Regions from separate parts of the Arsenicicoccus sp. UBA7492 genome, predicted to be linked through region 2. Evidence: predicted binding sites of a transcription regulator. Region 2 holds the regulator's gene; each other region holds the start of a gene.
The links. The regulator LexA, encoded in region 2, represses DNA repair genes until DNA is damaged. The targets are predictions, from matches to a motif close to TCGAACANNTGTTCGA.
Positions count from the first base shown of each region.

Region 1: a site for LexA is predicted at 5,580-5,595, ahead of recA (recombinase RecA). Genes of this name have one in related genera too.
Region 3: a site for LexA is predicted at 2,596-2,611, ahead of B4E97_RS15440 (DUF6504 family protein). Genes of this name have one in related genera too.

Region 1 covers NZ_DLOE01000048.1:7,807-18,324, reverse strand. The annotation lists gene B4E97_RS14300 (gluconokinase) at 1-1,268, opposite strand, end outside; partial or broken gene B4E97_RS14295 (RNA polymerase sigma factor) at 1,374-1,577, shown strand; gene B4E97_RS14290 (RNA polymerase sigma factor) at 1,657-1,968, shown strand; gene B4E97_RS14285 (hypothetical protein) at 1,965-2,768, shown strand; gene B4E97_RS14280 (YccF domain-containing protein) at 2,845-3,309, shown strand; gene B4E97_RS19020 (regulatory protein RecX) at 3,361-4,320, opposite strand; gene recA (recombinase RecA) at 4,326-5,417, opposite strand; gene B4E97_RS14265 (deoxycytidylate deaminase) at 5,639-6,103, opposite strand; gene B4E97_RS14260 (DUF3046 domain-containing protein) at 6,157-6,393, opposite strand; gene B4E97_RS14255 (WGxxGxxG family protein) at 6,632-6,943, shown strand; gene B4E97_RS14250 (WGxxGxxG family protein) at 7,010-7,399, shown strand; gene B4E97_RS14245 (Lhr family ATP-dependent helicase) at 7,532-10,518, shown strand, end outside.
Region 2 covers NZ_DLOE01000057.1:31,569-42,086, forward strand. The annotation lists gene B4E97_RS16725 (vitamin B12-dependent ribonucleotide reductase) at 1-2,282, opposite strand, end outside; gene nrdR (transcriptional regulator NrdR) at 2,441-2,944, opposite strand; gene B4E97_RS16735 (hypothetical protein) at 3,263-3,421, shown strand; gene B4E97_RS16740 (DUF6318 family protein) at 3,491-4,132, shown strand; gene B4E97_RS16745 (PKD domain-containing protein) at 4,540-4,989, shown strand; gene B4E97_RS16750 (TetR/AcrR family transcriptional regulator) at 5,096-5,767, shown strand; gene B4E97_RS16755 (LysM peptidoglycan-binding domain-containing protein) at 6,050-6,445, opposite strand; gene lexA (transcriptional repressor LexA) at 6,702-7,400, shown strand; gene B4E97_RS16765 (alpha/beta hydrolase family protein) at 7,452-8,906, opposite strand; gene B4E97_RS16770 (MarR family winged helix-turn-helix transcriptional regulator) at 9,025-9,480, opposite strand; gene B4E97_RS16775 (crotonase/enoyl-CoA hydratase family protein) at 9,596-10,405, shown strand; gene B4E97_RS16780 (acetoacetate--CoA ligase) at 10,402-10,518, shown strand, end outside.
Region 3 covers NZ_DLOE01000048.1:253,543-264,060, reverse strand. The annotation lists gene B4E97_RS15450 (DNA polymerase III subunit alpha) at 1-1,701, opposite strand, end outside; gene B4E97_RS15445 (SAV_6107 family HEPN domain-containing protein) at 1,691-2,131, opposite strand; gene B4E97_RS15440 (DUF6504 family protein) at 2,285-2,563, opposite strand; gene B4E97_RS15435 (DUF4126 domain-containing protein) at 2,829-3,422, shown strand; gene metF (methylenetetrahydrofolate reductase [NAD(P)H]) at 3,426-4,337, opposite strand; gene B4E97_RS15425 (polyprenyl synthetase family protein) at 4,451-5,548, shown strand; gene B4E97_RS15420 (Rv2175c family DNA-binding protein) at 5,628-6,017, opposite strand; gene B4E97_RS15415 (LysM peptidoglycan-binding domain-containing protein) at 6,182-7,030, shown strand; gene pknB (Stk1 family PASTA domain-containing Ser/Thr kinase) at 7,064-8,977, shown strand; gene B4E97_RS15405 (DMT family transporter) at 9,041-9,910, shown strand; gene B4E97_RS15400 (molybdopterin-dependent oxidoreductase) at 10,019-10,518, opposite strand, start outside.

The DNA of each region.
Region 1 (10,518 bases), on a different contig from region 2:
GCGAACAGGCCTGGCAGGTCCTGCCCGACGCGGCCGCTCGCGAGGATGCGCTCGGGGGCGCCGGCCGCCTCCTCGAGCTGGACCGCCAGGCGGGCATAGCTCAGCACCACGCCCTCCATCAGCGCGCGGAAGATCTCAGCTGCCTGGTGCGAGACGGTCAGACCCGTCACGGCCGCCCGAGCGCCGCCGGCCCAGCCGGTCGACCTCTCGCCGGTGAGGAAGGGCAGCACCAAGGGGGTCCCCGCGTCCGGCACAGCCCTCAGGACGACGTCGAGCCCGTCGCGCTCCTCGGGCAGCCGGAGCGTCTCCTCGGCCCAGGTCACGGCCCGGCCGACGTCGTTGAGAGCTCCGCCCACGAGCGAGCGGTGGTCGTCGACGCGGTAGTTCCACAGCCCGGTCGGGAGCGCGTCCGGCGCCCCCTCGATCAGCACCCGCATCGCGCCGCTCGTGGCGAGGCTCGCCACCACGGTGTCGGGCCCCGTCGCACCGTTGCCGAGGTTGCTGGCGAACCCGTCGGTGATCGGCGCGAACCAGCGAGCCTCCGCAAGGGCCGGCCAGCGGCCACCCACGTCGACGACCGGCGTGAGGGTGTCGCTGGGGTCACGTGGCCTGCCCAGCTGCTCGGCCGTCACCCCGGCGACCTCGAGCAGACGCTCGTCCCACTCCCCCGTCCGACGGTCGAGCAGGCCGGTCCACGCGGCCGTCGAGGTGCCCGGGTCCGCGGTCCCGATGAGCCGGTGGAGGACATACTCCCCCAGCGACATCCAGCGACTCACCTGCGCGGCCAGGTCGGGCTGCTCCTGGGCGAACCACCGCAGCCGCGGCGCGAGATAGCTCGTGTGGATGCGGGTGCCCGTTCGCTGCTGGACGTCCGCCTCGTCCAGCTCCTCGCGCAGGACGGCGACCTCGTCCGCGCAGCGGGCGTCGGCATACGTGATGCAGGGGGTCAGCGGCGACCCGTCCTCGGCCACGCCGACCAGCGACGACGCGAAGGTGTCGATCGCGACGCCCCCGACCGTCGTGCCGCCCACCTGCTCGAGCAGCTCCTCGATGATCTCGGTCAGCTCGGCGACCACCTCGTCGGGGTCGATCGTCGAGGTGCCGTCCGTGGCGGTCGTGAAGGCGTGCGGCCGCTTGGCCCGCTTGCCCGCCGGGCGCCCCGCGGCGTCGTACAACGCTCCACGGCTGGCGGTGGACCCCACGTCGAGGGCGAGCACGATCGGCTGCTCCGCCTGGTCGATGTCGATCTCGAACGCCGGGTCGCTCACGGGGACTCCTTGGGTCGGGGGTCTCCCAGCCTAGGTCGGGGCGGGCGCGCGTCGCAGGTCGGGACGAGGTGAAACACTTGGCATCCGGCCGGACAAGGAGGGGGCATGGAGCACCCACCCCCCTCCGATCTGTCGGGGCCGGCCGCGACGGCGTTCAGCGCACTGTTCGACGACGTGCACGACGACCTCGTGAGGTTCTGCGCCCGCCGGACCGATACCGCCAGCGCCGAGGACGTGGCGGCCGACGCCCTGCTCACTGCCTGGCGACGGTTCGACGACGCGCCCCTCAGCCACGACGGCCGGCGCGCCTGGGTCTACGGGATAGCCCGCAACCAGCTCCTCAACGCGGCCCGGTCGGCTGGACGCCGGGGGGGCTCTCGCGGTCCGTATGACGAAGACCGCCCCGCTGCCATCCGGGGTCACCGAGGACGAGGCGGTGCTCCGCGCCGACCTCTCCGCCGCGTGGGCGCGGCTGACGCCAGCCCAGCAGGAGGTCCTCGCTCTGACGGTCTGGGACGGGCTGGATGCCACGCAGGCGGGCGCTGTCCTCGACATCTCGGCGCTCGCCTACCGACTGCGCCTGAGCCGAGCCCGCAAGGCGCTTCGCGCTCACCCCCACCTGACCGCAAGCCCCGCGCGGGTCACGAGTCCCGGCCCCTCACGGACGACGACCACGCCATGCGAAGGAGCCTCACGATGAACGACCTGCAGCTCGACGATGCCCTGCGCCCCCTCGACCCAGCCAGGGACGTGGCCGCCTCGCGAGGCAGCCATCATGTGCTGGCCGGCATTCTCGCCGCTCCTCGGCGCACCCAGATGGGGCCGACGAGGCGAACCAGGCGTCGGCGTGCCGTCCTCCTCGCTGTCGGAGCTGCCGCGGCAGCCAGCCTGACCTTCGTGGCCCCCGCGTTGCGTGGCTCCGACTCCGCAACCGCGGGCTGGAGCCCCACCCCTGACGCCACCAACGCCGTCCGGGACAGCGAGTCCGCGCAGCAGTGCCACTTCTGGGTCAGCCAGAACGGCAGCGACCGCATCCCCTCGACCGTCGTGCTCACCGAGCGCCGTGGGGACTGGGTGCTCGCCCTGCTCACCACGTCCAAGGGCCCGGTCACCTGTCTGCACGACCAGCGGTGGCACCGCGAGGCCTCCGGGGGGCTCGCCGGACCTATGGCTCTGCCCGCCCCGCCCTCGTCCACCGGGATCGTCCTCACGCGTGCCGGCGCGTCTGCCCGCGACGATGGTGACCCGATCGTTCGCGAGGTGGCCGGGCGCGTGCTGCCGGATGTGACCAGGGTCGTCGTGCACACCGCGGCACGGGGCGACGTGACGGCGACCGTGGTCGACGGGTGGGTCGTGGCCTGGTGGCCAGGTGAACCCATGGGCTCGGATGTGAAGGATGCTGACGGATCGCTGTCCGACGGTTTCGACCGCGTGACGGTGAGTCGAAGGGGCGCAGGCTCGACGACCTACCCGGCGGCGTCCCTGCTGGTCCGGAACTGACGCTCAGAGGCTGACGGGGTTGCGGGACATCCCTGAGGCGCCCCTGAGATCCGGACCTGGCGGGAACACCGTCAGCGTGCCGCACGTCGACCCTGGTGACAGCACCCCACCCGTCACCTCGGAGGTCACCGTGCGCCTGCTCCTCAATGTCATCTGGGTCGTGTTCTGCGGCTTCTGGCTGTGGTTGACCTATGTCATCGCGGGCATCATCGCGTGCGTGTTCATCGTGACCATCCCCATCGGGGTGGCGTCGTTCCGGATGGCGAGCTATGCGCTGTGGCCGTTCGGCCGGGCGGTCGTCACGACCCCCGGGGCGGGGCCGGTGTCCGGGGTGGCCAACCTCGTGTGGTTCCTGATCGCCGGGTGGTGGCTGGCGCTCGGCCACCTCACCACCGCTGCCGCGCAGGCGGTCACGATCATCGGGATCCCGTTGGCCGTCGCCAACCTCAAGCTCATCCCGGTGACGCTGTTCCCCTACGGCAAGGAGATCGTCGACGTGCGCGCGATTCCCGCTGCCCAGAGGCCTCTGCACTCGCTGTGACCGCCTCACGCTTCACCTCCGCGGCCGCCACCACCACCCCAGCTGCGAGGGCTAGTCGCGCTGATGCTCCGGGGCGTCCGCGATCGCGTCGCGGATGACGGAGTAGGCCACACCCGAGCCGTAACCCTTGCGCGCGAGCATGCCGGCGAGGCGACGTGTCTGGACCTCCACCGTCAGGCCGCCCATCGAGCGCAGCTTCTTGTCCACCAGCTCGCGCGCGGTGCGACGCTCCTCCTCCGGATCGACCTCGTCCAGGGCAGCGTCGGCCAGATCCTTGTCGATGCCCTTCTTGCGCAGCTCGTGAGCGAGGGCGCGCTTGGCCAGGCCCTTGGTCGCCTGCTGCGAGCGGACGAGCATGGCGGCGTAGGCCTCGTCGTCCACGAGCCCCACCTCGGTCATCCGGTCGAGGACGCGGGTGATGACGTCCTCGGGGCAGTCACGCTGGCGGAGCTTGGTCTCGAGCTGCGCGCGACTGCGGGGTGCCATGGCCAGCTGGCGCAGCACGATCTGCCGCGCGACGTCCTCGTGGTCGGGCTCGGCGTCGACGGCGGCCGCGCCCTCCGCGGGCGGGTCCTCGGCCCGGCCCCTGCGCCGGGGCTTGGATCGTTCGCGCTTGCCGCCGATCGCCGCGCCGCCGCGCCCCGAACGCGCCCTCGGCGCCTTCGGTGCGGTCAGCGCCTTGGCTTCCTCACGCCCCTCGGTGCGCAGGTCCTCCCAGGTGGCGGGGGCGACCTGCGCATCCCGGGGCAGGAGGTCCGGAACGCCCTGCGCCGCACCGGACTCCGCACGCGCCAAGGCCTCGCGGGCGCGTTCGAGCCTCGCGTCCGGAACTGACCGATCGGCGGCACCGAGGGCGTCGGGATCTGACCGGTCGGTGAGGACGTGCGCCTCGAGATCCGGTCGGTCGACGGGATGGGGCGGCGGGACGGCAGCGGGGCCGGTCTCCTGGGTGTGATCCCACGAGGCGACCCCGCTCCAGCTCCCACGCCCTGGGGCGGTGGGGTCCGGCATACGACTCAGAACTCGACCGGGGGCTCGACCGCAGGGATCTCGGAGACGGGAGCGTCGATCGGCTTGATGATGCCGAGCTTCTCCTTGATCCTGCGCTCGATCTCGTCCGCGGCCTCGGGGTGGTCCTTGAGGAACTGACGGGCGTTCTCCTTGCCCTGCCCGAGCTGGTCGCCCTCGTAGGTGTACCAGGCGCCGGCCTTGCGGACGAAGCCCTGCTCGACCCCCATGTCGATGAGGCCACCCTCGCGCGAGATGCCCTCGCCGTAGATGATGTCGAACTCGGCCTGCTTGAACGGCGGGCTCACCTTGTTCTTGACGACCTTGACGCGGGTGCGGTTGCCGACCGCGTCGGCGCCGTCCTTGAGCGTCTCGATGCGGCGGACGTCCAGGCGCACCGAGGCGTAGAACTTCAGCGCCTTGCCACCGGTCGTCGTCTCGGGCGAGCCGAACATGACGCCGATCTTCTCGCGGAGCTGGTTGATGAAGATCGCGGTGGTGCCGCTCGTGGACAGGGCACCGGTGATCTTGCGCAGCGCCTGGCTCATGAGTCGGGCCTGCAGGCCGACGTGGCTGTCGCCCATCTCGCCCTCGATCTCGGCGCGGGGCACCAGGGCCGCCACGGAGTCGATGACGATGATGTCGAGCGCGCCGGAGCGGATCAGCATGTCCGCGATCTCGAGCGCCTGCTCGCCCGTGTCGGGCTGGGACACCAGCAGGGCGTCCGTGTCGACGCCGAGCTTCTTGGCGTACTCCGGGTCGAGGGCGTGCTCGGCGTCGATGAACGCGGCGATGCCTCCGTTGCGCTGGGCGCTGGCCACCGCGTGCAGGGCGACCGTGGTCTTTCCCGAGGACTCGGGGCCGTAGATCTCGATGACACGACCGCGCGGGAGGCCGCCGATCCCGAGGGCCACGTCGAGGGCGATCGACCCGGTCGGGATGACCTCGATCGGGGGCCGGACGTCGTCGCCGAGGCGCATGACCGCGCCCTTGCCGTGCGACTTCTCGATCTGCCCGAGGACCGAGGACAGCGCCTGGAACTTCGCGTCCTTGGGGTCGGCCGGGGCCTTGGAACCCTTGATGGGGGTGACTGCTGCCATGACTGCTGTCCTTGTCTCTCGTCGGATCGCGCCCACCGGCAACCCGTGACGTGGTTGATGTCTCGGGTCAGACGCTAGGAGCCACCACTGACAGACCCTCCCTGGGTCGTGACGACCTGTGGACGATGCTGCGCTCGGCCGGAGCTCCTGTGGATGACTCTACCGAACACAATTTCGATGTCGGGCATTGGCGCGCTGCGTGTCGCGCGACCCTGGGACGGTCAGAGCACGATGGGTCGGGACAGGTCGTCCTCGATGACGCGCCCCTCCGGCTCACGGTGCAGCGAGCGCACCACACCGGCCCCGGCGAGGAGCTTGCGGCAGGTCGGGCACGGACGGGCCGTGACGTATGCCGTCGCCCCGCGGCAGTCCGCCCGGGCGTAGAGCAGCGCGTTGGCCTCGGCGTGCACGGCGACGCACCGGCCCGGGCCCGTGTCGTAGTCGGTGAACTCGCGTGTCTGCTCGTAGGTCAGCAGCCCGCGCGGGCAGTGGCCGTCCAGGCAGCCCGGGTGCCCCGAGGGCGCGCCGTTGTAGCCGGTCGAGATGATCCGGCGGTCCTCCGAGACGATGACGGCCCCGACCTGACGACGTCGGCAGTCGGCCCGCACGGCGACGGCGTCCGCGACCCCCAGGAAGTAGTCGTCCCAGTCCGGTCGGGTGGTGCGGGATGCGGCGCCGGTCGTCATGGGGGCGACCCTACCGAGACGGCGGGACCCGGCATACGACCTGCTCGCGGGCGTCAGTCCAGCGGTGCGTCGCGCCGCAGCGGGCGATCGCGTCCGAGCCGGCGGGACTCCGGGACCTCGAAGTCGTCGCACAGGGCCAACCAGACGGTGCGTGGCTGGACCCCGTCGGCGACGGCCTCGTCCGCCGTGCGGCTGCCGAGGCCGGAGATGCGGTGGTCGGCGGCCACGGTCGGGGCATAACCGGGCCCGAACTCCTCGTCCAGGAGCCGTCGGAGGTCGGACAGGCGCATCCGCACACCATGTCGCTCAGGTCACGAAGGTGCAACTCGCCACCCGAACGGCGTCACGCAAGCCGCGGTTCGCTCAGGAGTCGCCGAGCCTGTGACCAGCACGAGTACGCAGGGTGACCTGTTACACCTCGCGCAGACTGTGACATGGATCGCATCCAACCTCCCGCATGAGCCTGCCCTCACCTGGCAAACATGAAGCAGTACAAAGAGCGAACGACCTTACGACGAAAGGAAAATCATGCGCCGCACCATGACCCGCCTGGGTGCCGCAGCCGTGATCGGAGCCGCTTCGGTCACTGCCGCTGCTGCCCCCTCGATGGCTGCTCAGCCTGCCCAGCACGCACCCAGCGTCACCGTCGTCGCCGCCGACGACAAGGTGGCCGACGACAACTCCGGCATGTGGGGCCTCGCCGGCCTCCTCGGTGCCCTCGGCCTTGCCGGCCTGCTCAAGGGCAAGCAGGCGGTCGACCAGCGTCGCGCCTCCGGCGCCACGCGTGCCACCTCGACCCAGGCCACCACGGCCAACCGGACCGACGACCGCTCTCACTGAGCAGTCCCCCTCCAGCTCCGTCGACGACACCGTCGACCCGCTCCCCGATCGAAAGGTTTGATCATCATGCGCAAGACCATCCTCACCGCCGTCGCCGCCACGGCCTTCGCCGTCGTCCCCGCGGGTGCCGCCATGGCCGACACGGCCACGCCCTCGCCGAGCACCTCGGTCACCACGACCACCACCACGACCGAGTCCGACAAGACCGGCCTGTGGGGCCTTCTCGGCCTGCTGGGCCTGGCCGGCCTGCTCAAGAAGAACAAGAAGCACGAGGTCCACACCGCTGACCACGTGGACCACCGCAACACCCGCACCGAGCACGTGGGCACGCACCACGACACCAACGTCACCCACGGCAACGTCGACCGCGACACCGCGATCCGCACCACCGACACCGATCGTGACGGCCTCGGCGGCACGCGTCGCGACGGCCTGGGTGACGACACCCGCCGCTGACACGAGCACGGGCACCACGCCCGAGCGCAGCACCATCGAGGAGGTCCCCAGCCGGCTGGTCGGGGACCTCCTCGTCGTCGCGCCGTGGGCAGCAGGGGTATGTCGGACCCCCGTGGCACTCTTGGACGCACCATGACCAGCGACGTCCTCGACCGCTTCTCCCCCGCCACCCGCGCGTGGTTCCGGAGCAGCTTCCCCGCGCCCACCCCGGCCCAGACCGGAGCGTGGGAGGCCGTGTCGACCGGTCAGCACACCCTCGTCGTCGCCCCCACCGGGTCGGGCAAGACCCTGGCCGCGTTCCTGTGGGCGCTGGACCAGGTGGGAGCGACCCCGCCGCCCGAGGACCCCCTGCGCCGCTGCCGCGTCCTCTACGTCTCCCCGATGAAGGCGCTCGCCGTCGACGTCGAGCGCAACCTCCGCTCGCCCCTGGTCGGCATCGAGCACGCCGCTCGCAGGCTGGGCGTCCCGCCCCCCGAGGTGACGGTGTCGGTGCGCAGCGGGGACACCCCGGCCGCCGACCGCCGCGCCTTCCAACGCCGCCCGAGCGACGTGCTGATCACCACCCCCGAGTCGCTCTTCCTGCTGCTCACGTCCGCCTCGCGAGAGAGCCTGCGCGGGGTCGAGACGGTGATCCTCGACGAGGTCCACGCCGTCGCCGGCACCAAGCGCGGGGCCCATCTCGCCCTGTCCCTCGAGCGCCTCGACGCCCTGCTGGACCGTCCCGCGACCCGCGTCGGCCTGTCGGCGACCGTGCGCCCGGTCGAGGAGGTGGCGCGCTACCTCGCGGGCGGTCGGCCCGTCAGCGTCGTCCAGCCCCCCTCGACCAAGGAGTGGGACCTGCAGGTCGTCGTGCCGGTCCCCGACCTGGCCGAGCTCGGAGCCGCCGCGCCGGTCGACCTCGACGGACCCGGCGACACGGACCCGCGCCGGGCCGCCTCGGTGTGGCCCCACGTCGAGGAACGCATCGTCGACCTCGTCGCCCAGCAGCGCTCGACCCTCGTCTTCGCCAACTCACGACGGCTGGCCGAACGCCTCACCGCACGTCTCAACGAGCTGTGGGAGGAGCGGCTCTCGCCCGCCGAGGAGGAGGAGGACGGCCGTGTGCCGGAGCCCGCCGAGGAGGAGGAGGACGGCCGTGTGCCGGAGCCCGCCGAGGAGGAGGAGGACGGCCGTGTGCCGGAGCCCGCCGCCATCGCCCCGGACGGTCTGCCCGCCCCTGCCCGTCTCACCCACGGCACCCCCGCGCACCTCATGGGGCAGGCCGGGCAGAGCCACGGCGCCGCACCGGTGCTGGCGCGGGCCCACCACGGATCCGTGAGCAAGGAGCACCGCCAGGAGATCGAGGAGGCTCTCAAGTCCGGCCACCTGCCCGCCGTGGTCGCCACCAGCTCGCTCGAGCTCGGCATCGACATGGGCGCGGTGGACCTCGTGGTCCAGGTCGAGAGCCCCCCGAGCGTGGCCAGCGGCCTGCAGCGTGTCGGCCGCGCCGGGCACCAGGTGGGGGCGGTCTCCCGGGGCGTGTTCTTCCCCAAGTACCGCGCCGACCTGGTCCAGACCGCCGTGGTCATCGACCGCATGCGCGCCGGCGCGATCGAGGCGCTGCGCATCCCCGCCAACCCCGTCGACGTCCTCGCCCAGCAGATCGTGGCCATGTGCGCGCTGGACGACTGGACCGTGGGCGACGTCGAGCAGCTGGTCCGGCGAGCGGCGCCCTACGCGTCCCTGCCCCGGTCCGTCCTCGAGGCCACCCTCGACATGCTCGCCGGGCGCTACCCCGACGACGAGTTCGCCGAGCTGCGTCCCCGGATCGTCTGGGACCGCGTCGCCGACACCGTGTCCGGTCGTCCCGGTGCTCAGCGGCTGGCCGTCACCAGCGGCGGCACCATCCCCGACCGCGGGCTGTATGCCGTCATGCTCGCCACCGGCGACGGACCCGGCCGCCGCGTGGGCGAGCTCGACGAGGAGATGGTCTACGAGTCGCGGGTCGGCGACGTCTTCACCCTCGGCTCGACGGCCTGGCGGATCGAGGACATCACGCACGACCGGGTGCTCGTCACCCCGGCCCCGGGCCAGCCCGGGCGGCTGCCGTTCTGGAAGGGCGACCAGCTCGGGCGCCCGGCCGAGCTCGGGGCGGCGGTGGGGGCACAGCTGCGCGAGCTCTCCCGGCTGCCGCGGGAGGACGCCATACGACGGCTGTCCGACGGGGGGCTGGACGCCTGGGCGGCCGACAACCTCGTCGACTATCTCGGCGAGCAGCGCGAGGCGACGGGCGTGGTGCCCGACGACCGGACCGTCGTGGTGGAGCGCTTCCGCGACGAGATCGGGGACTGGCGGATCGCGATCCACTCCCCCTACGGCCAGCAGGTGCACGCGCCCTGGGCCCTCGCCGTGGCGGCCCGCTTCCGCGAGCGGTTCGGCTACGACGTGCAGGCGATGAACGCCGACGACGGCATCATCCTGCGCCTGCCCGACCTGGACGACGCCTTCGACGGGCACGACGGGCCGGACGGGGATGCCGGTGACGTCTCGGGCTGGACCCGCGAGATCGTCGACCTGATCACCCTCGACCCGGACGACGTGCGGGCCCTCGTGACGGCCGAGATCGGCGGCTCCGCCGTGTTCGCCGCGCGGTTCCGGGAGTGCGCCGCCCGCGCCCTGCTGCTGCCGAGGCGGCAGCCCGGCAAGCGCCAGGCCTTGTGGCAGCAGCGGCAGCGCTCCGCCCAGCTGCTCGAGGTGGCCAGCCGCTACCCGTCCTTCCCCATCGTGCTCGAGGCCGTGCGCGAGTGTCTCCAGGACGTCTTCGACGTCCCCGGCCTGATCGACCTGATGACGCGCGTCCGGTCGAGGGACGTCCGCGTCGTCGAGGTCGAGACGCCCACACCGTCGCCGTTCGCCAAGAGCCTGCTGTTCGGCTACGTCGCCCAGTACCTTTACGAGGGCGACTCCCCCCTGGCCGAGCGCCGGGCCGCCGCGCTGTCCCTCGACGCCGACCTGCTGTCGGACCTGCTCGGCCAGGACGCCGGCAGCTCCTTGCGGGACCTCCTGGATCCCGAGGTCATCACGGCGACGGAGGCCGACCTGCAACGACTCTCGCCGGGTCGACGGTGCCGGGACGCCGA
Region 2 (10,518 bases):
GTCAGGTAGCCCTCGGCGCCGCCGACCGTGAAGGACGTGGTCTGCGAGGCGCGACGCTTGGGCAGGCGACGGCGGGTGGGGCGGTAGATGACCTTCTCGACGACCTTGGCGTCGCCGGACTCGACCAGCTCGGCGACCTTCTCCTCGACGCGCTCCTCGACCTTCTTCTTGGTCTCCTGCACGGACAGCGGCTGGCCGACCTTGCAGTTGTCGCGGTAGACGGCGAGGGCCTTGAGGCCGAGCTTCCAGCCCTGGAGGTAGACGTCCTCGATCTCCTCGACCGTGGCCGACTCGGGGAGGTTGACCGTCTTGGAGATGGCGCCGGACAGGAACGGCTGGCAGGCCGCCATCATGCGCACGTGGCCCATCGGGGAGATGGCGCGGGCGCCCATGGCGCAGTCGAAGATCTCGTAGTGCTCGGTCTTGAGCCCGGGGGCGTCGACGACGTGGCCGTGCTCGGCGATGTACTCGACGATGGCCTCGATCGACTCGTCCTGGTAGCCGAGCTTCTTGAGGGCACGCGGGATCGTCAGGTTGACGATCTGCATGGAGCCGCCACCGACGAGCTTCTTGAACTTGACCAGCGAGAAGTCGGGCTCGATGCCGGTGGTGTCGCAGTCCATCATGAAGCCGATGGTGCCGGTGGGGGCGAGGACCGAGGCCTGCGCGTTGCGGAAGCCGTTCTTGTCACCGAGGTCCAGGACCTGGTCCCACGCCTGGGTGGCGAGGGCGTGGATGGAGGAGCCCATCTCGTCGAGGGTCTTGACCTGGGCGTTGGCGTCGCGGTGCTGGGCCATGACGCGCTTGTGCGCCTCGGCGTTGCGGGCGTAGCCGGCATACGGCCCCACGACCCCGGCGAGCTCGGCGGAGCGCTTGTAGGACGCACCGGTGAGCAGCGAGGTGATCGTGGCGGCGAGCGCGCGGCCACCCTCGGAGTCGTAGCCGTGACCGGTCGCCATCAGCAGGGCGCCGAGGTTGGCGTAGCCGATGCCGAGCTGACGGTAGTCACGGGTGGTCTCGCCGATGGACTCGGTCGGGAAGTCCGCGAAGCAGATGGAGATGTCCATCGCCGTGATGACGAGCTCCGCGACCTTCTGGAAGGTGGCGGCGTCGAAGGTGTCGTCGTCGCGCAGGAACTTCAGCAGGTTGAGCGAGGCCAGGTTGCACGAGGAGTTGTCCAGCGACATGTACTCCGAGCAGGGGTTGGACGCGGTGATGCGACCGGTCTCGGGGTTGGTGTGCCAGGCGTTGATCGTGTCGTCGTACTGGATGCCCGGGTCGGCGCACTCCCAGGCGGCCTTGGCGACCTTCTGCATCAGGGTGCGGGCATCGACGCGCTCGATGATCTCGCCGGTCATGCGGGCGCGCAGACCGAAGTCGGTGCCCTCCTCGACGGCCTTCATGAACTCGTCGGAGACGCGGACCGAGTTGTTGGCGTTCTGGTACTGCACGGAGACGATGTCGCGGCCGCCGAGGTCCATGTCGAAGCCGGCGTCGCGCAGCGCACGGATCTTGTCCTCCTCGCGCGCCTTGGTCTCGACGAACTCCTCGATGTCGGGGTGGTCGATGTCCAGGACGACCATCTTGGCCGCGCGGCGGGTCGCGCCGCCGGACTTGATGGTGCCGGCGGACGCGTCGGCGCCGCGCATGAAGGAGACGGGGCCGGAGGCGGTGCCGCCGGAGGACAGCAGCTCCTTGGAGGAGCGGATGCGGGAGAGGTTGAGGCCGGCGCCGGAGCCGCCCTTGAAGATGAACCCCTCCTCCTTGTACCAGTTCAGGATGGAGTCCATCGAGTCGTCGACGGACAGGATGAAGCAGGCGCTGACCTGCTGCGGGCTGGCCGTGCCGACGTTGAACCACACCGGGGAGTTGAAGCTGAACACCTGGTGGACCAGGGCGTAGGTCAGCTCGTGCTCGAAGATCTCGGCGTCCTCGGGCGTGGCGAAGTAGCCGTTGTCCTTGCCGGCCTTGGCGTAGGTCAGGACGACGCGGTCGATGAGCTGCTTGAGGCCCTGCTCGCGCTTGTCCGTGCCCACGGCACCGCGGAAGTACTTGGTCGTGACGATGGTGGAGGCGTTGACCGACCAGAAGTCGGGGAACTCCACGCCACGCTGCTCGAAGATCGTCTCGCCGGTCTTCCAGTTCGTCTGGACGACGTCGCGCTTCTCCCAGTTCACGTCGTCGTAGGGGTGCACGCCGGGCGTGGTGAAGATGCGCTCGATGGTGAGGCCCTTCTTGGCCGACTTGCGTGCTGCGGAGCGAGCGCCGACGGTCTCGGTCATGGTGCTGTGCCTTCCGTTCCCTGTGGATTGCTGGCGGTATGTCGTGCCTGTGGGTCCCCGTCAGGTGGCGCGGCGGGGCGGTGGAGATGTCGTGGTGCGGGGTCCGGTCGTCATACGAGCAGTCTGTGGGCGACCACTGACAGACCCCCGGTGACCTGCTAGGTCGTGCGAGAGGGGCCCGGAGGACCCACCGCGGCGGGTTCCTCGCCCGTGGGCGGGTGCTCCGCCCGGAGGAGGGTGATGGCCGCCTCGAAGTCCTCGAGTGAGTCGAACGCCTGGTAGACGCTCGCGAACCGGAGGTAGGCGACCTCGTCGAGCTCGCGGAGCGGGCCGAGGATGGCCAGGCCGACCTCGTGGGCGTCGATCTCGGCGTGGCCCTGCGAGCGGATCGTCTCCTCCACCCGCTGGGCCAGCCTGGCGAGGTCGTCCTCGCTGACCGGGCGGCCCTGGCAGGCCTTGCTCACGCCGTCCTGGATCTTGGAGCGGCTGAACGGCTCGCTGGCGCCGGACCGCTTGATGACGGTCAGGCTCGCGGACTCCACCGTGGTGAAGCGGCGCTGGCAGGCCGGGCACTGACGACGACGACGGATGGCGGAGCCGTCGTCGGTCGTGCGGCTGTCGATGACGCGGCTGTCGGTGTTGCGGCAGAACGGGCAGTGCACGGCTAGGCTCCTCCCCTGATCGGCGGCCGCCTGTGGACGCGGTTGTGGATGGCTTGTTGACAACCTGTGGGTAACCGGCTTCACCCTGGGGACTACATGTGGATGACTTACACCGGTGTAACCACTAGATGTAGTGATCTTATGCCGTGACGGCCCCGTGATCAAACAAGTCACCCACCTGACGTGTTGTCCCAGGTCACACGGCGTGTTGCACTCATCGTGTCGTGCCCAACACTCTGCGTGATGGTGACGAAGGGCCAGATGACCGACGGCCCGACCCCACCATCTGGTGGTGGTCGCACGGTCTAGGCTCGACCAATGGATCGCCGCGCCCTCACCCCGCTCGTCGTCGGCCTGCTCTGCTTCGCGGTCGCCCTCATGATCCGCAGCGGAGGTCTGGTGCGCGGCCTGCTGATGTTCGTGGCGGCCGGGTTCATGGTCTACGCGGTGTCCGTGATGACCCGCGACCGCCGCTGATCCTGAGTTATCCACAGACCCCTGTATGACGGAAGCAGGAGGCGTCGCCGCACGTCTAGGCTCGACGCCATGCGTGGACACGGACGTCTCCTCACCGCCGCCGGGCTGATCACCGCGGGCGCCCTGGCCGGCTGCTCGGGCGCCGCGGGCACGAGCCAGGGCACGGCCACGGCCACCCACGAGCTGCCACCGGCCACGCCGGGCACGAGCGCCGCCACCCCCACGTCGAGCTCGGCAGCGACGACGTCCAGCACCTCCCCCACGACGGCCGCGCCGGCCGCCACCAGCGCCGCCGCCCCTGCCATCCCCGCAGCAGCCCGCGCACACACTCCAGAGGGCGCCGAGGCGTTCACGCGCTACTTCATCGATCAGGTCAACGTCGCCTGGACGACCCCCAAGACCGGCCTGATCTCAGCCCTCAGCCTCCCCACCTGCAAGTCCTGCACTGGCCTTGAGGAGGGAGCAAGTGAACTGGCGGGTCAAAGGTCGCGCTACACAACGCCCGTCATTGCCTTGCGGGATGTACTGGCCACGTCGGACCCGAAGGGTCAAACGGTGGTGAAGGCCACAGTGGTGGAGTCTCCATCCCCCGTTGCCCAAGGGCGCCAAACATCGCCCGCGAAGGGCCAGACAGTGACTACACGCCGGGGATTCGTCCTGGCGTTTGCTGGCAACGCCTGGCGAGTAAGTGAGATCGGCTCCCTCCAATGATCGCGGCGGCCTTGGCCATGGCCCTCATATCCGCCGACGGCAAGCCAGCACCCCCCACCTTCAGCGGCAAAATTTCGTCCAGCACCATCTTGATCGAAGCGGACCTACGCCAGGCCGGTAGAGGCGTTGAGGTCAAGACCGGCGCTTCCCGTCGGACCGTAGGCACGCCAAGGGTCCGGACCACGTCCACATCCACATCTCCAACCGCCTCACCCGCTCGGGCCACCTCTGCATTCCAATACGTGACTCGGCGGCCGTTGGTGTCTCGGGACGGGCCGGGGGTGTGGGAGACCGCTGTACCGGGGTTCGTGCCGGACCCGGCGGCTCCAGCCGCGCCGGGGCAGGCCCCACCCGCGCCGGGGGCACCGGCGCAGGTCGCCCCACCGCAGCCGGTGCTGACGGAGGCCATGATCGTGCAGGCCTTCCACACCACGCCGTTCGCGAAGCCGATGGCGGAGGTGCAGCCCGTGGGCGGCCGGACCCTCGTGACGCTGCCCACCTATGTCCAGATCGCCTGGGACCCAGCCGGGTTCGAGCCCGGGGAGATCAGCACGGTCGACCTGCTCGGCCACGCCGTGCGCATCCGCCCCGTCGGCCAGAGCTACCTCTACGACTTCGGGGACGGCGGCGCGGTGGGGCCGACGTCCAGCACCGGTGGGCCCTACCCCAGCGGCGACGTGACCTACCCCTACCCCAAGGCCGGCAGGTTCGCGATCAACGTCACGGCGACCTACTCCGGGGAGTACAGCGTGGACGGCGGCGCGTGGATCCCCATCGCCGACACCGTGCAGATCCCCGGCCCGGAGGAGCCCATCGATGTCCGCACCAGCCGCAACGAGCTGATCGACCAGGGGTGACGGATCGATCTTGGGAGCCCGTGGGCGGCAGCACGCTCGTCGCACGGACGCAGCCGGACATCGCGGGGTCTGTGACCATGCCCAGACACGCGGGTAAGGTCGGGCTATGAGCACGGACACGGACCGGGTCCGCCGTGGCCCGGGACGCCCCCGAGGTGGTGACGGCGCCGCGACCCGCGCGCGCATCATCGCGGCAAGCCTCGAGCTCTTTGCCAACCACGGGTTCCGCGCCACAGCGCTGGCGCAGATCGCCAAGGACGCCGACCTCTCCCCCACCGCGCTGACGCACCACTTCCCCCACAAGGAAGCCCTGCTCGCCGAGGTGCTGGCACTGCGGGACCAGCGCGACCGCGAGGACCTCGATGCCCTCGAGCCGACAGCGCCCACCGGGTGGCAGGTGCTGGAGCGCCTGTGCAGGCTCACCCTGCTCAACAGCACCAGGCCACAGCTGGTCCGGCTCTTCGTCACCGTGACCAGCGAGGCGATGGACCCCGACCACCCGGCCCACGCCTGGACTCAGCGGCACTACGCCGAGGCCCGTCAAGCCATCGTGGACGACCTGGCCGAAGGCATCCGCACGGGCACCGTCGCACCCGAGACCCCCACCGAGCAGGTCGCAAGCTCCGCCCTGGCCATGATGGACGGGCTGCAGACGCAGTGGCTCCTGTTGGGCGGATCACTGGACATGGCCGGCGCCTTCGCCACCTACGTGGCCGCACTCCACCAGACGTACGGGTCCGCGCCGACCGCCTCGCCGGACGCCATCACCACCGACTGACCGAGGCGCGAGGCGCGAGGCACGAGGCACGAGGCGCAGAGGTGCGCCGTGGCGTCACCACCCCCTGATGGTGACCGCCACGACGCAAGTCATGGGCCCCGCCCGCCTGCTGCGACAGGCGACCGCGTCCGCCGGACGGCGATGGGCGCCGAGGGTCTTGCAGCGAGCACGTGTGACGTGCCCGGATGCCCTCTGGCGCAGCATCGGTCGGGGCCGTTCGTGAGCGTCAACGTCCCAGCGGACGGATTTGCTCCCGGCGGAAAGGAAGGGAGATCGGCCCGATCAGGACGCCGGCACGACCAGGGTCTGGCCGGTCATGATCTGGTCGTTCTGCAGGTGGTTGGCCTTGACGAGGCGCAGGACGGCGTCGTCCGTGCGGACGCCGGGCATCTCACGGGCCGCGATCTCGGACAGGCTCTGGCCGCCCTCGACGGTCACGACGTGCGCGGCCGTGCCGGCGGGCGCCGCGGTGGCCAGCGACGACCAGGCGGAGAACGCCGCGACGGCGACGAGCACCGCCACGGTGAGGGTCATCGCGAGCCGCCCGCGCCGCGTGAAGCGCAGGCGACGGGGCGCACGGGCCGGGACGGCGTCGCCGGTCGGCACCAGGTGCAGTCGGGGACGGCCGGGCACACGTGCCGGGGCGATGGCGTCGTCCCACGCAACAGCTGCACTCATTGGGTCCTCCTTCTCGACGAGCCGGGGTGGCTCGCTCATCCGTTCGATAGAACGCTTGTACGAAAGTACAGCATCCCCGGGGCTGATGTGAAGACTCGCGTCGAACGAGTGTTTGAAACACGCCTTCGACCCCGGTAGCCTTGGTGGCCACGGGAGACACTCAACCAGGCACCACTGACACACCCCCCGCCCCGGGTGTCTCCACCGCACATCACTGCAGGTCAGGGGCCCTGCCGGCATCGAGGGAGCGAGCACGATGGCCAAGGTCACCAACCTGCCGGAGCGCGACGGCGGGCAGCGTCTCACCGTCCGCCAGCGCAAGATCCTGGAGTTCATCCGCGACACGGTCGAGCGCCGGGGCTACCCGCCGAGCATCCGGGAGATCGGCGACGCCGTGGGCCTCGCCAGCGTCAGCAGCGTCTCGCACCAGCTGCAGACCCTCGAGCGCAAGGGCATGCTGCGCCGCGACCCCAACCGCCCCCGAGCCATCGAGGTCGTCTCCCCGGACTGGGCGCCCGAGGCGTTCCACACCGACGCCGACGACAGCACCGACGTGACGGGCGTGCGCGACCAGCGGCCCCAGGCGTCATACGTGCCGGTCCTCGGTCGGATCGCCGCCGGTGTCCCGATCACGGCGGAGGAGGTCGTCGAGGACGTCTTCCCGCTCCCCCGCCAGGTCGTGGGCGAGGGCCAGCTGTTCCTGCTCAAGGTGGTCGGCGACTCCATGGTCGACGCCGCCATCTGCGACGGCGACTGGGTCGTCGTGCGCCAGCAGCCCGACGCCGACAACGGCGACATCGTCGCCGCGATGATCGACGGCGAGGCCACGGTCAAGACCTTCAAGCGCAAGCTCGGTCACCCGTGGCTGCTCCCGCACAACCCGGCCTTCGAGCCGATCGACGGCAAGCAGGCGACGATCCTCGGCAAGGTCACGGCGGTGCTGCGCTCCGTCTGAGCGCGCAACCGTCGGACCTCGCCGAGGGTGTCGAGGGTCAGACCACCGGCGTCAGCGACGCGGGCCGTAGGGGTCGCGGTCGGCCCGGTCGTTGACGAACGCGCCCGGTCGATAGCTCACGAAGGCTGCGCCGGCCAGGTTCGCAGCCTCGGCGACCCGCTGCAGCGACCGAGGCCTCACGGCGCCGGTCCATCGACCGGTGTCGAGGCGTTCCTGCATCGCCTGCACCGCGGCGACGTTCTCGGCAGGCGTGAACGTGCAGTGCCCCGTGCGCTGCACGTAGGCCTGGCGCAGCAGCGCGCCGGAGCCGGCTCGCTTCACCTTCGTCGCGTACTCGCTCGTGTACTCCACCGGCGCAGCGGGGTCCGCCACCGTGTGCATCGTCAGCACCGGCACGCGCAGCCGTCCGGTCGGGGCCGACGTGCGCTTCAGCCAGGTCACCGCCGCGGGATCGGCCGTCACGTCGGCGTCGCTGGTGATCTGCCGCAGGTCCTGCTTGAGGTCGAGGCCCGCCGAGCGATAGAGCCGGGCCACGTTGCCCGCCTGGTCGCTGCGGCGCAGGAGCCGGGCATAGTCGACCCCCTTGTTCCACCCGCTGTCCCCGCCCGAGACCTCCTGGATGTCGACGCGTCGCGTCATCATCATCGTCAGCGACCCGATCAGGTAGGTGTACTGCGCCTGCTCGATCGCCACGGCGTCACGCGCCTTGGGCGGGGTCGCACCCGTCGCCCACGTCGGCATGTTCATCAGGGATGCGGCGAGCGCGATCCGGGCGCGTCCCTGCGGGGTGGCCTGAGCCGCCTTGACGGCGTCGACCAGCCGCTGGGCGCTGGCCGCCGCCTCCTCCACGGACGCGAACTTCGTGAGCCGCACGTCCTCGCCGGGCAGCAGCAGGGAGGCGACGGCCTGCTGCCCGTCGAGCTGGTAGTTGTTGAGGTTGAGCCCGCCACCGAGCAGTCCGCAGGTGCTGATCGCCGCGTCGACGTCAGCGTCGCGACGCTCCGCCAGCAGGCTGCTCACCAGCCCTCCCATGGACCGGCCGAAGGCCAGCGTGCGACGCGGCTCGCCGATGCGCGCCTTGAACTCGGCGAGCACGCCCAGCTGGTCGTCGACGGCGCTGCCGAGCGCCCATCCGGTCCGGGCGTATGACGACTGCGCCACGGCATACCCGCGTGCCTGCAGGGCCGCCGAGGTGGGGGCGAACCCGGCGTCCACGGTGGGGTTGACCGCGCCGGTGCGGAACCCGTGGCTGAACAGGATGACGTCGCCGTTCCAGCCGGCCGGGACCGCGATGTCCCAGGTGGAGCCGTCGGGCAGGGTGCCCTGCTCGTGACGCGGCTCGGTGGCACGGGGCTCGGTGGCGCGGGGCTCGGTGCTGCGAGGCTGGGTGCTGCGGGGCGACCCGGCGGCGACCGCGGGTGCCACGGGGACGGCCAGGGCGCCGACGGCAGCCAGGGCAGCCGCGACGGTCGTGACTCGGGAGGGGCGGAGGGTGCGCGAGGACATGTCGACTCCTGGGGGGTGGGTCCGCGACGTCAGCGTCGCATGACAGGAATCCTGTATACATGCGTCAGCGCGCGGGCGAAACCCCACTTCCGCCCCGCGGGACGATGGGCGCGGCGGGTCAGTCGCCGTCCATGGGAAGGTCGCTCAGGGCGGCGCGGCACATCTGCAGCGCCTCGGTGAAGCTCTCGCGCTGGTCCGGGTCGAGGTCCTTGACCATGTGCGCCTCGAGCTCGGCCACGGGCTCGGCCTGGCGCCGCAGCAGGGCGCGGCCGTCCTCGGTGAGGCTGATCAGGCGGCGGCGCCGGTTGGTCGGGTCCGGGTCGCGCCGGATGAGACCACGACGCTCGAGCCCTCCCACCAGGTCGGCGGCCGACTGAGCCCGCACGAAGGAGTGGCGGGCGAGGTCGGCGGAGGTCATGCCCTCCCGCCGCTCGAGCACCGTCAGCGCGGTGTACTGCAGTGCCGTGACACCGGACTCACGGACGATCGCGTCCAGGTGCGCGCGCGTGACGAGCTCGAGCTGCTTGACGACGTACAGCAGCGACGGGGCCGGCGAGCGATCACGGTGAGTCACCCCGCCATTCAACCTCATCACGGAGCGCAGAATTCACCGCCGCACCCTTGCGCGCCGCCTGGCCGTCATGTCAGTATCAGGAAACCTGCTATTCAGCGACGAACGGGGAGAGCCCATGAGTTCCGGTGTCGTGCACGACGGTTGCGAGGTCCCAGAGACCCTGTCGCTGCGTCGGGAGGGTGCCGTCGGCATCATCACCCTGAGCCGCCCCGCCAAGCGGAACGCCCTGTCCGACCGCACCATCCTCGGCCTGGAGCGCATCTTCACCAACCTGGCCCCCGAGGTCCGCGCGATCGTGCTGGACGCCGAGGGCGACCACTTCTGCGCCGGCCTGGACCTCGCCGAGATGGCCGAGCGCGACACGCTGGCGGGTGTCGCCCACTCGCGCATGTGGCACCGCGCCTTCGACACCATCGAGGGCTCGCTCGTCCCCGTCGTGTCCGTGCTCAAGGGCGCGGTCGTCGGTGGCGGCCTCAAGCTCGCCTCGGCCACCCACGTGCGCGTCGCCGAGCGCTCCACCTTCTACGCCCTCCCCGAGGGCCAGCGCGGGCTCTTCGTGGGTGGCGGCGGCTCCGTGCGGGTCCCCCGCCTGGTCGGCGCGCACCGCATGGTCGACATGATGCTGACCGGGCGCCGCTACGACGCGGTCGAGGGCCACGCGGTGGGCTTCGCGCAGTACCTCGTCGACGACGGCGTCGGCCTGGACCACGCGCTGGGCCTCGCCGCGCGCATCGCGGACAACGCGCCGCAGACGAACTTCGCCGTGGTGCAGGCACTTCCGCGGATCGCGGAGGCCAACCCGCGCGAGGGCTACCTGATGGAGTCGCTCATGGCCGCGATCGCGCAGGGCACCGACGACGCCAAGGGCCGCATGCGCGACTTCCTCGAGGGCCGCGCCGCCAAGGTCACCGAGGACGCGCGATGACCTGGCGCACCTGGGACCCCGGCACCCCCGTCCAGCAGGGCGACATCGTCTGGACGCCACCGGTCGACGTCCTCGAGACCAGCCAGGTCGGGCAGTACCTCACCTGGCTGGCC
Region 3 (10,518 bases), on a different contig from region 2:
GCCCAGCCAGCTGGCCTCGACCGGCGTGCGGTCGAGCAGCCCCGAGTTGGACAGCACCACCCCGCACGGGTGCAGCGCGATGTGGCGGGGCAGCCCGTCGACCCGCTCCACGAGGTCGAAGAAGGTCTGCAGCCGCGGCGCGTCCAGGCCGCTCGCCCGCAGCTCGGGCAGGTCGGCGATGGCCGACCGGGCGTCCCGGGCCCGGATGTGGGGAAAGGCCTTGGCGATCGCGTCGACCTCGTTGGGCGGCATGCCGAGCGCTCCCCCGACGTCCCGGACGGCGTGGCGCACGCGGTAGGTGTCCATCATCGACACGCAGGTCACCCGGTCGCCGCCGAAGCGGTCCAGGATGCGCTCGTAGATCGCGGTGCGCCGGTCGGACTCCACGTCGATGTCGATGTCGGGCAGCTGGGCGCGCAGCGGCGAGCAGAAGCGCTCCATCAGCAGGTCGTGGCGGATCGGGTCGACGCCGCTGATCCCGAGCAGGTAGTTGACCAGGCTGCCGGCGCCGGACCCGCGCGCCGCGACCCGGCCGTCCATGTCGCGGATCAGGTCGCACACGGTCGCGACGGTGAGGAAGTAGGTCGGGTAGCCGAGGCCGGCGACGACCCCCAGCTCGTCGTCGAGCCTCGCCTCGATCGCCCGCCGCCCGCTGTCGCTCGCGTCGGGATAGCGGGTCAGCAGCGCGCCTCGGCAGCGCTCGGCCAGGACCGCCTGGGGGGACTGCCCGGGCCGTATGCCGAGGATGCCGGGCTCGGGCAGCTGGACCGATCCGATCCCGAGGTCGCCGCGCGGGTCGAGCCGGCAGTCGTCGGCGACCCGCAGCGTGGTGCGCACGAGCTCGTCGGCGCGGGCGCGATCCCCGCCGCACGCCTGGCGGGCGAGGGCGAGCATGTCCGGGGTCGAGGCGAGGTGACCCAGCGTGGTCACCCGGTCGAGGTGCCGGGTGTCGAGGGCGACGAGCCGGCGGGCCGCGTCGAGCACGTCGGCCGTGACCGCGTCCTCGGCGCGGCCGTGGCGCACGGCGGCGGTCAGCACGGCGGGGACCCCGACGTCGTCGGCCAGCGCGAGCAGCGCGGCGGCCTGGCGGCGGCTGCCGACGGATCCCGGCGGCCCCTCGTGCAGGACGACCTCGACGACGAGGGCGTCCCCGGGCAGCGCGTGCCGCCACTGCTCCAGCAGGTGCCGGGCCTGGTCGGGCCGGCCGCGCAGGACCGCCCGGCCCACGTCGGAGTCGGGGCCGACCAGCACCGTGAGGGCGTCGGCGTGCTCGGCCACGAGCGCCCGGCTCGTCACCGGCTCTCCCCGCTCGCCCGCGAGGTGGGTCGCCGACACCAGCCGGCACAGCCGCGCCCAGCCGTGGCCCTGCTCGACCCGGGAGCGTCCCCGGGCGAGCACGGTGACCCGGGGCAGCCGTGGGTCGACGACCGCACCACCGCGCACGGGGGTGCGTCCGGCCGGCCTGGCCCGCTGCCCGGCGACCTCGCCCAGCGCGAGGTCCGCCCCCAGGATCGGGTCGATGCCCCGGGCCAGGCAGGACTGGGCGAACTTCACCGCGCCGTAGAGGCCGTCGCGGTCGGTCAGCGCCAGCGCAGCCTGGCCGTGCCCCACGGCGAGATCGACCAGGTCGGCCGGTGGGGTGGTGCCGTAGCGCAGGGAGCAGCCCGACGCCACGTGCAGGTGGACGAAGTCATCGGCCACCGGTGGCCACCTGCAGGGACGGCAGCGGTGCGTGCGGCGGGGCCCCGAGGGCGGACTCGACCAGGGCGAGGAAGGTCTCGGAGGCCCGCACCAGGTCGTCCGCCTCGCGCGCCGAGACGGGTCCACCCCGCTCGGCCACGGAGCGGCGGGTCGCCGAGGCGGCGTAGAACGCGGCCCACTCCCCCAGCTCCGGCGCGGCGGCCGGCAGCAGCTCCCAGACGCTGCGGGGCCGTCCCCGGCCCGAGACCGGTCCCCGGGTGGCGAGCAGCGCCGCCCCGGCGCGCAGCCCCGACAGGTGCGCCGCGACGTAGCGGTCGGCGGTCGTGCCCGCGCAGGTCGCCTCGGCGAGGGCGGCGTAGGCGCGGTCGAGCAGGTCGAGCGTCGCCGTGGTCAGCGGCGGACGCGTGATGGTGGCGATCGTGGCGGTCATGGTGCACCTGCTTTCGTCATACGGTCCGGTCGGGAGAGCCGGAAGAAGAACGAGAGGGAGATAGAGGGAGATAGAGGGGAGAGAGGGGAGAGAGGGGAGAGAGGGGAGAGAAAGGGCCGGGAGGAAGGCCGGAGAAAGAGCCGGAGGGGAGTCCTAGTCGGAGAGCCGGACGAGCTGCCAGCGCGAGCCGCGCACCGCCAGGTCGTAGACGCCGAGGGAGCCGGAGCGGCCGGGGGCCGCCTCGACCCGCCAGACCTCCTCCTCGAGGTCGGCGGGGGTGATGGACCGCGTGTCGGGCACCTCGCGCCACCACGGGCGGCGCTCGCGCCAGTGGTCGACGACCGCGCGCACGTCGTAGAGGCGCCCTCGCCAGATGAACTGCAACGGTCGGCCCTCGTGCCTGACCTCGATGACGTCCTCGCACCGCCTCATCGCCGTCCTCCTTCGAACAACCGACCCGTGAACCGAACATGTGTTCGATGGAGAGAACTCTAGGCCCGACCACCGACAGACCCCACCCCCACGTCACCCGCTTGCGCATCGGCGCAGGTCAGTCGATCCCTGACCGAGGGGCCCCGACCGGATACCGTGAGGCGTCGTCGTCGGACGCCCTTGGCTCGAGCCAGGCCGCCGGCCCGGCGAGACCCGAGCACGAGCACGAGCACGAGCACGAGCACACGATCACTGAGGAGGACCCATGGGGACCGAGCTGCTACCGATGGTCTTCACGAGCGGCTGGGCGAGCGGCATCAACGCCTACGCCGTGGTGCTCGTCATGGGCCTGGCCGGGCGGTTCTTCTCGATCGACCTGGTCCCGCACGTGCTGACCCGCACGGACGTGCTGATCGCCGCCGCGGTGCTGTTCCTGCTGGAGATGTTCGCCGACAAGATCCCCTACCTCGACTCGATGTGGGACAGCGTCCACACCGTCGTCCGGCCGGCCGTCGGCGCGACCCTGGGCTATCTCCTGGCCGGCCACGAGGGGTCCGGGCTGGAGCAGGCCTTCGCCGCCGCGACCGGTGGCTTCAGCGCCCTGGCCAGCCACGGGGTCAAGGCCGGGATCCGCGCGGGGGTCAACGCCTCGCCGGAGCCGGTCAGCAACGTCGCCATCTCGTCCGCGGAGGACGTCGCCGTGATCGGCGTGATGACCCTCGCCACCGAGCATCCCTGGGCGGCCGCCACGGTGGCCGGGATCCTGCTGCTCGCCGGCATCGTCGCCGTGGTCTGGCTGCTGCGGCGCATCGTCCGGCTCAAGCGCAGGTATGACGACTGGGGCACCCGCACCGGCTGAGGGTCAGTGCCCCAGGTTGGCGAAGACCTCGAGCGTCGCGGTCGAGCGGTTCATCGTGTAGAAGTGCAGCCCCGGCGCGCCCTCGGCCATGAGGCGGGACGCGTGCTCGGTCGCGATCTCGACCCCCACCTCGCGCACGGCGTCGGCGTCGTCCCCCACCGCCTCCAGCCGCGACGTCACGGCGACGGGCAGGGCGGCCCCGGACAGCTCGGCCATGCGCGTGATCTGCTTGGCCGAGGTGATCGGCATCAGCCCCGGGATGATCGGCAGGGTCCCGCCACGCGCCGCCACCATGTCCCGCAGGCGCAGGTAGTTGTCGACGTCGAAGACCATCTGCGTCACCGCGAAGTCCGCCCCGGCCCGCTGCTTGGCGACCAGCACGTCGGCGTCCTGCTCCAGCGAGGCCGACTCGGGGTGCTTGTCGGGGAACGCCGCCACCCCCACCGTGAAGCCGCCCAGGGCGCGCACCAGGGACACGAGCTGGTCGGCGTGGTCGAGCCCCTCGGGGTGGGCCACCCAGGGGCTGCCGAGGCCGCCGGCGGGGTCGCCGCGCAGCACCATGACGTTGCGGATCCCGGCGTCGGCATACGCCCCGACCACGCTGCGCAGCTCGGCCCGCGAGGAGGCGACGCAGGTCAGGTGGGCCATGGGCAGCAGGGTCGTCTCCTCGGCGATGCGCCGGGTGACGCGGACCGTGCGGTCGCGCGTGGACCCGCCGGCGCCGTAGGTCACCGACACGAACGACGGGCGCTTCTTCTCCAGGTGGCGGATCGCCTCCCACAGCACCTGCTCCGACTCGTCGTTCTTGGGCGGGAAGAACTCGAAGCTGAAGCTCGTCCCCTCGGACCGCAGCATGTCCGGGATGGAGATGCCGGAGAGGTCGCGGGGAGCGAGGAAGGACGTGCCCGATGCCATGGCCGCGACTCTAGGTGACCCGACCGCGTAGGCTCGGTCTGCACCGACATGTGGGCACTCCCGTGTCGCCGTACTCACAGTGCCGCAGGGCCGCACCGACGGAGGATGCCGGGATGACCACCGCAGGGACCGAGATCGTCGACCTGGCGCAGCTGCGTCACCGGGTCCAGGCCGAGATCGACGAGGAGATCGCCCTGCGCACGTCCCAGCTCGCGCCCGTGGGGCGCGACACCCGCCTGCTCGTCGACGCGATCGCCGACCTGCTGCGCGGGGGCAAGCGGCTGCGCGCCGCCTTCTGCTACTGGGGCTACCGCGCCGCCGGGGGCGACGACAACGAAGCCATCGTGCGGGCCGCCGCCGCGATGGAGCTCTTCCAGGCCGCGGCGCTCATCCACGACGACGTCATGGACGACAGCGACACCCGACGCGGCCTGCCCGCCGCGCACCGCCGCCTCGCCGCGCACCACGCGGAGCAGCAGTGGGAGGGGCTGTCGGAGCGGTTCGGCGTCGCGGGGGCCATCCTCGCCGGCAACCTCTGCCTGACCTGGACCGACTCGATGTTCGCCGGCTCCGGGCTGAGCCGGCACGAGCTGCACGGCGCGCGGCCGGTGTTCGACGAGATGCGGACCCAGCTCATGGGCGGGCAGTTCCTCGACGTGCTCGAGGCCGCGCGCGGCTGGGACGACCTCACGACCGAGCAGCGCCTGCGGCTGGCGCACCGCGTCATCACCTACAAGAGCGCGAAGTACTCCATCGAGCACCCCCTCGTCATCGGGGCCGCGGCGGCGGGTGCCAAGCAGGGCGACCTCAAGAAGCTCGGCGAGTTCGGGCTGGCCGTCGGCCAGGCCTTCCAGCTGCGCGACGACCTGCTCGGGGTGTTCGGCGACCCCGAGGCGACGGGCAAGCCCGCCGGCGACGACCTGCGCGAGGGCAAGCACACCGTCCTGGTGGCGCACACCCTGTCCACCCTCGACGACGAGCGCGCCGCGCGCTTCAGCCGCCACCTCGGCGACCCCGACGTGGACGACGAGACGGTGGACTGGATGCGCGAGACGATCGTCGCGTCCGGAGCCGTCGACGCGGTCGAGCGCGACATCGAGCGCCTCGTGGCCCAGGGTCTGGAGCGGCTGCACGACACGCGGGCGCTCCTCGACGACGGCCGTCAGGTCCTCGTCGACCTCGCGACCTACGCCACGAGCCGCACCACCTGAGCGGCGTCAGCCGCCGGGCCGACGGCTGACGAGACCCCGGCCGTATGCCGGGAGGCGCCACCGCCTCGCGGGGTCACCCTCAGAAGGCCAGCTCCTGCGCACGGCGGCGGATCTCGGTGCGGTGCCCCGCACGCAGGTCGCCGACCGGGGTGCCGGTGCGCAGCGTGTCGTCCGGCTCGTGCAGCCAGGCGATCGCCTCGGCGTCGCTGAGGCCGGAGTCGTGCAGGACCGACAGGGTCCCGCGCAGCAGGTGCAGCGGCGCCCCGTCCTGGACGAAGGTCGCGGGGATGCTCACGACCTTGCGCTCGCCGCGGCGCACGGACGCGATCTCACCCTCCGCGAGCCACGACCGGACGGTCGCCAGGGGGACGGCGCACGCCTCGGCGACGTCGGGCACGGTGATCCACTCGGGCACGAGCTCGTCGAGACGGGCGAGGAGGACCTGGTCAGGGGCTGAGGAGCGGCTCACGGCCCCTAGCCTGCCATGCGCGCCGGTCGACGCGCACGGATGCGCCATCCGGGTGAGCGTGCTTCACTGGACGGGCTGGATCGTTCAAGGTCGCCCGACGCGCTCGGGCCCTGACCTCCCACCGGACGGACCACGCTCCCCGACACCGACCACAAGGACCCACGATGCCCCTCGTCGCCGGAATCGCCGCCGTCTCGATCGCCGTCGCGATCACCCCCACCGCCACCTCCCCGTCCACCACGTCGCACCCGTCCACGTCCTCCGCAGCGTCCGCCACGTCCGCAGCGTCCGCAGCGTCGGCGCTGTCTGCGCTGTCGGTGCTGTCCGCCGTCCAGGGGGACTACACCGTGCGCCGCGGAGACTCGACCTACACCATCGCCCGGCGCGCCGGCACGACCGTGCAGGCCGTCGTCGCGGCCAACGGCCTGCAGGGCGGGGGACGTCGCATCCACCCCGGCCAGCGGCTCGTGATCCCCGCGGCCGGCACCGACGCCCAGGCCGGACGTCGCCAGGCTCCCGCGACCACGGCCCCCACGCGCACGGCACCCCCGTCCAAGGCCCCCACGAGCAAGGCACCCGTCGCCAGGGCCACCGCCCGCACGTCCCCACCTGCCGCTGCCGGGACGCAGAAGGCCCAGGTCCGCGCCCTCATCGAGCAGGTGGCCGACGAGCACGGCGTCGACCGGCGGCTCGCGCTCGCCGTCGGGCTCCAGGAGTCCGGGTGGCGCCAGGACGTCACGTCCCACGTCGGCGCGAGGGGCACCATGCAGGTGATGCCCGCCAACGCCCGCTGGGCCTCGTCGCTCGCAGGCCGCCGACTCGACCTCGGCGACGCCCGCGACAACGTCACGGCCGGGGTCGTCATCCTCAAGCAGCTCCAGGCGACCGCCGGCAGCGAGGACGCGGCCATCGGCGCCTACTACCAGGGGCTCCCCTCGGTCAAGAAGCGCGGGATGTACCGCGAGACCCACCGCTACGTCGCCTCCGTCAAGGCACACCGGTCCCGGATGTGAGGTCGGGGAGGCTCCCCCGCCTAGGATCGAACGGTGCCTCGACCCACCGACGTGACCGCGCCCGGGCGTGTGCTGGACGGGCGTTATCGCCTGGTCCGGCACATCGCCGACGGCGGTATGGCGTCCGTGTGGGAGGGCCTGGACGAGCGCCTCGACCGTGAGGTCGCCGTCAAGATCCTGCGGCGTGGGCTGACCGACGACGAGTCGTTCACCTCGAGGTTCCAGCGCGAGGCGAGGTCCGCGGCCCGCCTCAACGACCCGCGCATCGTGGCGGTGTTCGACCAGGGCATCGACCATGACGACATGTTCCTCGTCATGGAGCTGGTGCCGGGTCGCACCCTGCGCGAGGTCGTCCACGCCGAGGCTCCCCTCACGGTTCGTGCCGCCCTCGACCTGGTCGTGCCCCTGGCCGAGGCGCTCGGCGTGGCCCACCGGGCCGGGATCATCCACCGCGACGTCAAGCCCGAGAACGTCATCATCCGTGACGACGGCCGCGTCAAGGTGGCCGACTTCGGCCTGGCCCGTGCCGTCACCGCTCAGACCGTCACCGCCGCCAGCAGCACGATCCTCGGCACGGTGTCCTACCTGTCCCCCGAGCAGGTCGAGCGGGGCATCGCCGACGCGCGCAGCGACGTCTACGCGACCGGCCTGATCCTCTACGAGCTCTTGACCGGTCAGAAGGCCTACGAGGGCGAGTCCCCGATCCACGTCGCCTACCAGCACGTGCACGGCAGCATCACGGCCCCGAGCGACGTCGTCCCCAGCGTGCCCGCCGCGCTCGACGAGGTGGTCGCCTGGGCCACGCACCGCGACGCCGGGGAGCGTCCCGCTGACGGCGCCGCCCTGGCCGAGCGGCTGCGCGAGGTGCGGGCGGAGCTCTCCCCCGACGACCTCGACGCCCGGCCCCGCGAGCCGGAGGCCTCCGCGGCCAGGGCGACCCCGACGGTCGCCATACCGCGCTCCGGCGCAACCGGGTCCGCCCGACCGATCCCCACCCCGGTGCAGCACCGCGACCCCGTCGGCGCCACGCGCGGCGCCGCCTCTCCGTCAGCAGCCCCCCGCCGGCGCCGGCTGCGCCTGCTCCTCCCCCTGCTGGCGTTCCTGGTCCTGCTGGGGGGCGGTGGCGCGTGGTACCTCACCCAGGGCCCCGGTGCCTCCACCACCGTGCCTGCCCTGCAGGGCCTCGCCCTCGCCGACGCCCAGTCGAGGCTCGCGGCCGCCCACCTGGACGCCGCCATCGAGGAGACCTACGACGAGCGGGTCCCGCGCGGGTCGGTCATCCAGGCGTCGCCGGGCGAGGGCACGGCCCTGCACCGCACCGACGACGTCACCCTCGTCGTGAGCCGCGGGCCCGAGCGCTACCAGGTGCCGCAGGTCCGGGGCACCCCGGTGGACGCGGCGCGGCAGGCCCTCAAGGACACCCGCCTGTCCGTCGGCGCGGTCACCGAGGCCCACGACGAGCAGGTGCCGGCCGGCCAGGTCGTCTCCACGGACCCCGCGGCCGGCGCCTCGCTGAAGCCGCTCACCAAGGTCGCCCTCGTCGTCAGCAAGGGTCGTCAGCCCATCCCCGTCCCCGCCCTCGCCGGACGCACCTCCGCCGAGGCGCGCACCGCCCTCACGGCGGCGGGCCTGACCTATGCCGAGGCGCCCGACCGCGTCTACTCCACCACGGTGCCCGAGGGGTCCGTGACGCAGCACAGCCCCGCGAGCGGCACGCTCTTCAAGGGCGACACCGTCACGGTGACGCTGTCCAAGGGCCCGGAGCTGGTGGCCGTGCCGTCGGTGCGGGGACGGAGCAAGGACGACGCGGTCGCCGCGCTCAAGGCCGCCGGCTTCCAGGTCCGGGTGTCCGCCCCGCTGGGCGAGGTGTTCGGGCTGGTGTCCCAGCAGCGCCCCTCCGGCGGTCGCGCGCCCAAGGGAAGCACCGTCACGGTCGTCGTGGTCTGAGTGGCCGTGGCTCCCCCGCGGCCCTCGGTCGCACCGCGCTCGGGCCTCGCCACGCTCGCCCTCGTGGCGGTCACCGCCGTCTGGGGCTCGACGTTCTACCTCATCCACGACCTGCTCGACTCCATGGACGCCGTGGACTTCCTGGCCGTCCGGTTCACCATCGCCGCCGTCTGCCTGCTCCTGCTCTTCGGCCGCAGCCTGCGGGCCCTGGACCGACGCGCCTGGATGGCCGGCGGGCTGCTCGGCCTCGTCTACGCCCTGGCGCAGGTCCTGCAGACCGTGGGGCTCGCCCACACCGCCGCGTCGCGGTCCGGCTTCATCACCGGTCTGTACGTCGTCCTCACCCCCGTCCTCGGAGCGATCCTGCTGCGCGAGCGGGTCGGACGACCCACCTGGGTCGCCGTCGTGCTCTCCGTCGCCGGTCTCGCCGTCCTGTCCCTCGGTGACGTGGCGTCTGCGGTCGGTCTCGGCGAGGCCCTGACGCTGGCGTGCGCCGCGGTCTACGCCATCCACATCCTCGGGGTGGCGAGGTACTCCACCGCCGAGCTCGCCACGGCACTGGCGACCGTCCAGATGATCGCCCTCGCCGTGGGGTGCACCGTCACGGCGGCCGTCGACGGCGTGCGCCTGCCCCCGACCCCCGCCGCGTGGTGGGCCGTGGTCTACATGGCGGTCGTCGCCGGCGCCGGCGCGCTGTGGGCGCAGACCTGGGCCCAGGCGCACCTGAGCGCCAGCCGCGCCGCGATCGTCATGACGCTCGAGCCCGTGTTCGCCGCGGGCTTCGCGGTCACGCTCGGCGGCGAGTCGGCCACCTCGCGCATGGTCCTCGGCGGCGGGCTGGTCCTGGCCGCGATGTATGTCGTCGAGCTCGCGGGTCGCCGTGGTCGCTCGGCGGACGACCCGCCGCTGGAGGCACTGCACCACGAGCCGTGACGCGACCCGCACAGCCGCCCGGTCAGGCAGCGACTCGGTCCTTCAGCTGCTCGGTCGTGCAGCTGCTCGGTCATGGGGCGACACGGTCTGGCGGTCACGCGGTCACACTCATTCTTGGTAGGCGTACCGCTCCTGGCGCCATACGTCGCCCACCAGGTGATAGCCGCGCTGCTCCCAGAAGCCGCGGCCCGGCTCGCGCAGGTAGGCGATCTCGCCGATCCACTTGGGGCCCTTGTAGCCGTAGAGGTGCGGCACGACCAGGCGCACCGGCCCCCCGCGCTCGGCGGACAGGGGCTCACCGTTGCGGTGCGTGGCGAGGAGCGAGCGCGGCGACACGAGGTCGTCGAGCGGCAGGCTGGCGCTGTAGCCGTAGGTCGCCGAGACGAGGACGTGCCCGACCCCATCGGCCGGGGGTGCGAGGTCGACGACGTGGCGCACCAGCACGCCCTCCCAGACGACGTCCTGGCTGGTCAGCTTGGACACGCAGTGCTGGTCGGCCACGATCGCGTCGCGCGGCAGCTGCTGCAGGTCGTCCCAGGTCAGGACCCGCTCGGGCCCGGCCGTCTCGCCGACGACGGACAACGTCCATGTCTCGGGCGAGAGCGCCG